Exiguobacterium sibiricum 7-3: one gene and its partner. The protein of the gene in region 1 binds, or shares a complex with, the protein of each later gene. Links are inferred from orthologs where the notes say so. Each region holds a gene or a part of one and is shown on either strand. Other genes may lie near its edges.

The links.
Region 2: the proteins of fabF (region 1) and acpP are in contact, whole or in part, in a solved structure (PDB 6OKG), measured with the Escherichia coli proteins. The link is inferred for Exiguobacterium sibiricum 7-3 from one-to-one orthologs.

What each region holds. Positions count from the first base shown.
Region 1 is NZ_KK211190.1:1,000,467-1,006,582, reverse strand. Bases 2,309-5,250 are described here. They hold fabF (beta-ketoacyl-ACP synthase II), read right to left. Parts: upstream 4,428-5,250; coding sequence 3,189-4,427; downstream 2,309-3,188. Other genes in these bases: P402_RS0105960 (beta-ketoacyl-ACP synthase III), read right to left, coding at 4,429-5,250; P402_RS0105970 (peptide ABC transporter substrate-binding protein), read right to left, coding at 2,309-2,883. Outside these bases: trpS (tryptophan--tRNA ligase), read left to right, coding at 130-1,131; more of P402_RS0105970, read right to left, coding at 1,237-2,308; more of P402_RS0105960, read right to left, coding at 5,251-5,373; mtnN (5'-methylthioadenosine/S-adenosylhomocysteine nucleosidase), read right to left, coding at 5,485-6,116. UniProt on the Escherichia coli protein: Involved in the type II fatty acid elongation cycle. Catalyzes the elongation of a wide range of acyl-ACP by the addition of two carbons from malonyl-ACP to an acyl acceptor.
Region 2 is NZ_KK211190.1:1,149,949-1,152,795, forward strand. It holds acpP (acyl carrier protein), read left to right. Parts: upstream 1-1,227; coding sequence 1,228-1,467; downstream 1,468-2,847. Other genes in the region: fabD (ACP S-malonyltransferase), read left to right, coding at 1-430; fabG (3-oxoacyl-[acyl-carrier-protein] reductase), read left to right, coding at 427-1,158; rnc (ribonuclease III), read left to right, coding at 1,525-2,295; P402_RS0106735 (DUF1128 family protein), read right to left, coding at 2,345-2,545; smc (chromosome segregation protein SMC), read left to right, coding at 2,672-2,847. UniProt on the Escherichia coli protein: Carrier of the growing fatty acid chain in fatty acid biosynthesis.

The DNA of each region.
Region 1 (6,116 bases):
CGGGTCTGCCCGTTACAGCAAATGAGCGGCTAGTTTTCTAGCAACTTGGGTGGCAACGCGATGACTCGTCCCTTGAATGATTCAAGGGATGTGTCATCTTTTTTTATTTCATTTTTTGGAGGGGTTCTCATGAAAACGATTTTTTCAGGTATTAAACCAACGGGTACGGTAACGCTTGGTAACTACATTGGTGCGATGAAGCACTTTGTTAATCTACAGGACGAACACGATGCATATTACTGTATCGTCGACCTGCATTCCATTACGGTCGAAATTGACCGGGTCGAACTCATGAACAACACACGGGCGCTTGCTGCACTCTATATCGCAAGCGGACTCAATCCTGAAAAATCAACGATTTTCGTCCAGTCGGAAGTTAAAGCGCACGCTCAGCTCGGTTGGATGCTGACATGCCTGTCCGGTATGGGTGAACTGGAGCGTATGACACAATATAAAGACAAATCGCAAGGCAAAGACCGGATTGGTGCTGGATTATTTGTGTATCCGACCTTGATGGCAGCGGATATTCTCTTATATGACGCAGAGCTCGTTCCCGTCGGCGACGATCAAAAACAGCATATCGAGTTGACACGTGATTTGGCGCAACGCTTTAACAGCCGCTATTATGAAACATTTAAAATGCCTGAACCGGTCATCGCAGAAACAGGTGCCCGCATCATGAGTTTGACTTCTCCCGATAAAAAAATGTCAAAAACAGACACGAATCCAAAAGGGTACATCTCAATGCTTGATGCACCGGACGTCATCCGGAAAAAAATTAAGTCTGCCGTCACCGATTCGGAAGGCATCGTTCGATTTGACCGGGAAAACAAACCGGGTGTTTCAAACTTACTCGAAATTTATTCGTTGCTGGCCGGTATTTCAATCAAAGACTTGGAAGCCAAGTATGATGGATTGAACTACGGCGTGTTTAAAGCAGATGTCGCGGAAGTCATCGTTGCGGAACTCGAACCGATTCAACAACGCTATTACGACTTAATTGATTCAGAAGAACTTGATCTGATTCTCGACAACGGTCGTGACAAGGCAGAACTGGTTGCTTCACGCAAACTAACGAAAGTCGAAAAAGCGATGGGTCTTCAGCGCAAACGGGCAAAAGTAAAAAAATAATTTCAGCCGTCTTTTGACGATTCTTCCCTTTCTTCTTTTTTTAAGAAGAAAGGTTTTTTTGCGCAACAAAAAAAGCGCTCCCGGTTAAGGGAACGCTTATCATACTTATTTACCTTCGATTGAAGCCCATTTGTACGAGAAGTCTGCGCCGAAGTTATGTTCGACAATACCTTTAACGTATGGTTTAACCATGAATGCACGTCCGCGCTGATAAACAGGCGAGATTGCTGCTGAATCAAGAAGGATTTTCTCAGCTTCTTGTAGTTCAGACCAACGTTTTGTAGCATCCGTTTGTGTTTTCGCATCGTTGATGAGTTTATCGTACTCTTTATCCGACCACTTACCACGGTTATATGGTCCGTCAGTCAAGAAGAGATCGAGGAACGTCATTGGATCTTGGTAGTCAGGACCCCAGCCGGCGAATGAGAACTCAAAGTCGCCTTTGTTTTCGAGATCAAGTTTGTTTTTGAACGGTTGTTGCTTGATTGTGACTTTCATACCTGGAAGGTTCTTCTCAAGCTCACCTTTCAAGAACTCACCGATTTTCTTCGCGTCATCACTATCGTAGTTAAGCAGCTCAAGTTCAACCGATTTTTGACCGATTTCTTTTAAGCCCTCTTCCCATAGTTTTTTCGCTTCGTCTGCATTGTACTCGTTGAATGTCGGGTACTTTTCACGGAAGTCTTTTCCGCTCTCATCCTTCGCGAAATCTTTTGGTACGAGATAGTTTGCAGGAAGTGATCCGTTCGCCAAGATGACGTCCGTGATTCCTTTTTTATTGTAACCCATGTCGATGGCACGACGGATTTTTTCGTTGTTTAATGCTTTGACTTTCGTGTTCAAGTAAAGGTAGAAGATTGTAGATTCACCCTTTGTTTTGAACTCTTTATTATCTTGATACTGAGCAACGAATTCTGATGAGAGACCAGCACGGTCGATATCACCTTTTTCGTAAAGGTTAACTGCTGTTGAAGTTTCTTTAACGACCTTAACGTTGATCGTTTTCAACTTGACGTTATCTTTATCCCAGTAGTTATCGTTTTTAACCATTTTCCAGCCTTGTTCACGTGTCCATTCTGTTAATTTGAATGGTCCATTGTAAAGTGATTTATCTGCTGTCGAACCGAAGTCCTTGCCGATTTTTTTCGAAAGTTCTTCTGATTTCGGCATGAATGGACCGAATCCAGTTAAACCAAGGAAGTAATCCGCTGGTGCTTTTAATTTAACTTCGAATGTCTTGTCATCAACTGCTTTGACGCCAACCGCATCACGCTCGCCTTTTTTCGTATTGTATTCTTCAGCACCTTCGATGTTGTAGAAGACATACGCGTACTGCGAAGCATTTTCAGGGTTCAGAACTTCTTTCCACGCATATTCAAAGTCTTTTGCTGTGATTGGTGTACCGTCCGACCATTTTGCATCACGTAGCTTGAATGTGTACGTCAACTTATCGTCAGAAACTGTGTGACTTTCAGCAATACCCGGTGTCGGCTGTTGCTTGTCGTCTAAACGATAGAGACCTTCCATCGTGTTGTTCAAGACGTTGAACGACACGGCATCCGTAGAAGTTGTTGGGTTAAGCGTCGGAATATCAGCACTTTCGATCAAGTTTAGCGTTTGCTCACTTGATTTTTTGTCTGAACTTTTGTCGCCCGATGATGTGTCATTTGAATCAGTCGTCGAACAAGCTGCAAGGAATGCGCTTGAAACGAGGGCTACAGATGTAGCCAGTGCAAAACTTTTCTTTTTCATGATACGATGACCCCCCTAAAATTTCCAAAGCTAGTAATCTAAGGTTTTTGAGCGAAAAAAAAAGTCGTTACTTTTATTCGAACAAAACCTCTCGTTACAAATAGTTTACAATGTTCTGATAATTTTGCAAACCTTTTATCCGATTTTTCTAAATATTTTTTCAAAACAATTTGAAAATAAGTGGAATTTTTAGTTTTTTGTGAGACTTGTTATAAAATACAGCTAAATTTCTTTATTTAAAAAAAGCGATTTAACGGTCATCCGAACCGTTAAATCGCTTTTTCTTCTTCTATTCACATGTGCTCTTATGCGTGATAACGTTTAAAGACGAGTGACGCATTATGACCACCGAAACCAAGCGAGTTGCTGAGAGCATACTCAACTTCCCATGACCGGCTTCCTTCACGAACGTAATCAAGATCACACCCTTCACTTGGGTTCTCCAAATGAATCGTCGGGTGAACGGTTTGTTCCTGCAACGATTTAATTGTCGCGATGGCTTCGACGCCACCGGCACCGCCCAGCAAATGACCGATCATCGACTTTGTCGAGTTGATTGCTAATTTTTCAGCATGATCGCCAAAGACAGTATGGATTGCTTTCGTCTCTAACACATCATTCATCGGTGTACTTGTTCCGTGTGCATTGATGTATTGAACGGCAGCCGGTTCGATACCTGCATCTTGAATCGCCATCGCCATTGCGCGCGCTCCGCCGTCGCCGTCTGGATCTGGTGCTGTGATATGGTACGCATCAGCCGTTAATCCGTATCCACTGACTTCTGCATAAATTTTTGCACCGCGGGCAATCGCATGTTCATACTCTTCCAGTACCAGAATTCCGGCACCCTCTCCCATGACGAATCCGTCACGTCCTTCATCAAATGGACGACTTGCCGTGTTCGGATCATGGTTCGTTGACATCGCTTTATTGGCACAAAAACCAGCAAATGAAAGGTTCGTAATTGGTGCTTCTGCTCCACCGGCAATCATGACATCCGCATCACCGCGTTCGATGACGCGTAATGCTTCCCCAATCGCGTTTGTACCGGAAGCACATGCGGTGACGGAACAGTTATTCGGTCCTTTTGCCCCTGTATAAATCGATACTTGACCACTGGCCATGTTCGGAATCATCATCGGAATGAAGAATGGGCTGACACGGCGATGTCCGCGTTCAAAATAAATTTTTGCCTGTTTTTCAATCGTCTCGACGCCGCCGATTCCTGATCCGATCCAGACACCGATTCGTTCAGCGTTGGCTTTGACATCCAGGTCAGCATTTTTGACTGCTTCCATACTGGCAACAAGAGAATAATGGACAAAACGGTCCATTTTTCGCGCTTCTTTTGCTTCAATGAATTCCGTGATATCAAAATTCTGTAATTCTCCCGTTACTTTCGTTGGATATTCATCGATGTCCAGACGTTCCATCGGACGAATACCATTTTCTCCGGCTTTTAAAGCGTTCCAGAATGTGTCGACATCATTGCCGATTGGTGTCAATGCGCCCATACCTGTTACTACTACACGTTTTCTCATCATCTTATGTGTTCTCCCCTTTAGTCCAAGTAATATAAGCTGCTCCCCATGTCAAACCTGCTCCAAATCCTGCAAGGACAAGTGTTGTCCCCGGTGACAGTCTTCCTTGTCGCCGTGCTTCTTCTAATGCAAGTGGTATCGACGCAGCCGATGTATTTGCATGTTCATCAATCGTCACGATCACTTTCTCTTCTTCAATCCCAAGCCGTTCACGTGCTGCATCGATGATTCGTAAATTTGCTTGATGCGGAATCAATAAATCAAGTTCCGTTAGCGTTCCACCAGCCTTTTGAATGACTTTTTCAACGATGTCCGGTAACTTTCGGACCGCGAATTTAAAGACTTCCCGGCCGTTCATTTCAATCGGACCATCCAATTCTTTAAATAACAGGTGTGCCCCGCGACCATCTGTTCCAAGTTCAAAGGCATTTAATCCCTGTTGTTCAGTTGGACCGAGCACGACAGCCCCAGCGCCGTCACCAAACAAGATTGCTGTCGACCGGTCTGACCAGTCAACGATACTTGACATCTTCTCTGCACCAATGACAAGTGCATGTTTTGATTCCGTTGCTGCCATCATACTCGAAGCCGTTTGTAAGGCAAAAATGAATCCGCTGCAGGCGGCACTGATATCAAAAGCTGTTGCACCGAGTGCTCCAAGTCGTTCCTGAACGATACATGCCGTTGATGGAAAAGCACGTCCGGTCGCCGTTCCGACAACAATCAATCCGATGTCGTCTGCTGTCAAGTTGGCATCTGCTAACGCTTTTTTCGCTGCTTCCGTCGCTAGGTCGGTGACATCCACCGAATCGTCCGCAATCCGTCGTGCTCCGATTCCTGTACGTGTCCGAATCCATTCATCACTCGTATCGAGTGTCGCTGCTAAATCATCATTTGTGATTCGACGTTCGGGTAATGATGTGCCGAGTCCTACAATTCCGATATTCATATGATTGCTCCTTTAAAATTAGTATCTGGTACTAATATAAAGCGTTAAAACGATTTTGTCAAAGACAAAAGAAGGTCTCCCATTGAGAGACCTTCTTTCACGTAATCCAGATTACTCTGAATCGGCTAATGTGCGGACGACTTCCATAACCATCTTCGCTGAATTAATCGAAGCAATCTCTAAGAATTCATCAAATGATAATGAAGCTTCTTCATCAGCACTGTCAGAAATTGAACGTGTCACGACGAAAGGAACGTTAAATTGATGACAAACTTGCGCAATCGGCGCTGCTTCCATCTCAACTGCCGCGACATCCGGGAAGTTCGTTTTAATGACGTTCGAACGTTCTGTGTCATGAATGAAAGAATCACCTGTCACGATTAAACCATGAACGACTCGAATCGCGTCCATCCGTTCAATGACGGCTTCCGCTGTTGCAATCAATTTTGGATCGGCTGTATAGGCAGCCGGCATTCCTGGGACTTGACCATATTCGTAACCAAACGCCGTCACGTCGACATCATGGTGACGGACTTCCGTCGAAACAACAACATCACCGACTTTTAGACCGGCTCTGAATCCGCCAGCCGAACCAGTATTGATGACGGCACTTGGCTTGAAATGATCAAGCAACAACGTCGTTCCGATTGCGGCATTTACTTTTCCGATACCGGATTTTAAGATGACGACCGGGACACTGTTCAACAATCCCTCATAAAAATGATAGTTGGCAATGACAGTAT
Region 2 (2,847 bases), 150 kb from region 1 along the record:
CGTGATTTCAGGACAAGTTGCAGCTGTCGAGACGGCGACTGCGAAATTAAAAGAGTTGGGTGCGAAACGTGTCCTTCCGCTTGATGTATCGGGAGCGTTCCACTCGTCGTTAATGACTCCGTTCGCCTCACGATTTGAAGATATCTTGGTTTCTTCACCTTTCCAGACGGCGAAAACAAAATTCATCTCGAACGTCGATAGTGATTTTCACGATCAGCCAGATGAATTGATTCGTTTACTGGTTCAACAATTGTATTCACCGGTTCGTTTTGAATCCTGTGTGGAAAAATTGATTGAAGAGGGTGCGGATACATTTATCGAATTCGGTCCGTCGTCACCACTGAGTGGTCTCGTCAAGCGGATTAAAAAAGATGTCAAGATCGTCAGTATCACGACACTTGAACAATTGGAAGCGGAGGCGATTCGTTGAATAAAGTAGCACTCGTAACCGGTGCATCACGCGGAATCGGAGCCGCTATCGCCAAACGATTGGCGACAGACGGATTCCGGATTGTCGTGAACTACGCCGGGAATATAGCAAAAGCAGAAGAAGTCGTATCGTCTATCGTCGATGCGGGTGGTGAAGCCATCGCCGTCCAAGCAGACGTTGCAGACGCCGAACAAGTGAAAGCATTGCTGAAGACGACACTGGATACGTACGGTCAGCTGGATTGCGTCGTCAACAATGCCGGTATCACGCGGGACGGTCTGTTGATGCGAATGAAAGAAGCAGATTTTGACGCCGTTCTGAACACGAACTTAAAAGGTGCGTTTCTTGTGACGCAAGCGGCGACGCGTCCCTTGTTGAAATCGAGCGGCCGCATCATCAATATCGCTTCCGTCGTCGGGATCACCGGTAATCCGGGTCAAGCCAACTATGTGGCGGCAAAAGCCGGTCTGATCGGATTTACGAAGTCGGTCGCCCGTGAACTGGCGAGCAAAGGCGTTACGGCAAATGCGATCTGTCCTGGTTTCATTGAAACCGATATGACGGATGAATTGACAGAAACACAACGCAATCAGACACTCGACCAAATTCCGTTAAAACGATTTGGTCAGACGGAAGATATCGCGTCGCTCGTCAGTTTTATCGCGTCAGACAATGCCCGTTACATCACTGGTCAAACTTTGGCAGTCGATGGCGGCATGACAATGTAAGTGAACTGTGGTACTACTTTGCCAAATTGGCAATCATCTTATATACTCAACTCATGGAGGGATTTTCAAATGACAAAAGAACAAATTTTAGTAGACGTGCAAGAAGCAATCGCAGAGAAGTTAGGCAAAGAACAGAGTGAAATCACACTCGACAAATCGTTTAAAGACGATCTCGGAGCAGATTCACTTGAAGTCATGGAACTCGTTATGGATCTCGAAGACAAATTCGAAATCACAATCGAAGATGACCAAGCAGAAAACCTAAAAACAGTCGGCGATGTCGTCAGCTACATCGAAACACAAGTCTAATACATGAAGCTGGCCCACCGCGTTTTTGCGGTGGGATTTAGCTGTTTAGGAGGCATTATGACGAATCAAAAAGGACGTCGTGTCCGAAAAGGACCGTATGTAAAGCGACGGAAAGACTCACGGGCTTTGGCACAAATTGAACAGAAATTCAGCCAGCTTCAAGAACGGCTGGATATTCATTTTGCGAATGTAGAACTATTGAAGCAAGCATTTACGCATTCTTCTTTTGTAAATGAACAACGTGAATCAGACGGAGATAACGAACGTCTGGAGTTTTTAGGCGATGCCGTATTAGAATTGACGGTCTCCAGGTATTTATTTCAGCACTATCCGGAACGTTCCGAGGGGGAATTAACAAAGCTGCGTGCGGCCATCGTGTGTGAGCCGTCACTGGTCCAGTTCGCGAATCATTATGAGTTTTCTGAAATGATTCTACTTGGTAAGGGGGAGGAACTGACAGGAGGAAGAAATCGTCCGGCACTACTAGCGGATGTGTTTGAAGCCTTCATCGGTGCCTTGTATCTGGACCAAGGGATTGAAGCTGCAGAACGATTCCTCGCCGAAGCGGTTTTTCCGAAAGTGGCATCCGGATTTTTTGAAGAACAAACTGATTTTAAAAGCCAGCTCCAAGAAGCGATCCAACGTGTCGGACTGGGGCAAATCGAGTATGAAATCATCGAAGAACGTGGTCCGGCGCACAGTCGTGAGTTCATCTCGCGCGTTCACATCGCGGATAAGCTAGAAGGCATCGGTACCGGTCGTTCGAAAAAAGAAGCCGAACAGCAGGCCGCTAAGCAAGCATTGCTGGAACTTAAAAACAGCTTCTGATATGAAAAAGGCACCCATTTTAAAATGGAGTGCCTTTTTGTGAGGAATCTTAAACGGTTTTGAGTGATTTCAGTTCATCGACGATAGCATCGACTTCTGCTAACGTCAAAGACTCACGCATCATGACGAAGTCATAAATCTCTTTTAAATCATCATTTTTCGTGCCGTCGAATTGTTCCGCCTTGATGACACCTTTGTTGATAATGTTTAATTTATCCAGAATGTCTACAATCATTTGTTCAATTGTCATGTCTTAAAATCTCCTCTTCATTTCTTTAAGCCTAACATTACCATAAAAGCTACCATTTTGTAGACCTTTCGGCTATGGTAAACTAAAAGAAAATCAAAAAGAAATTTAAACATATGGGTGGTCAAGATGTACTTAAAACGAATTGAAATCAATGGCTTCAAGTCATTTGCCAGTCGGACGGAGCTCGACTTCCTTCCGGGAGTCACGGCCGTCGTCGGACCAAACGGCAGTGGGAAGTCCAATATATCGGATGCTGTGCGCTGGGTGCTCGGTGAGCAATCAGCTAAATCATTACGCGGTGG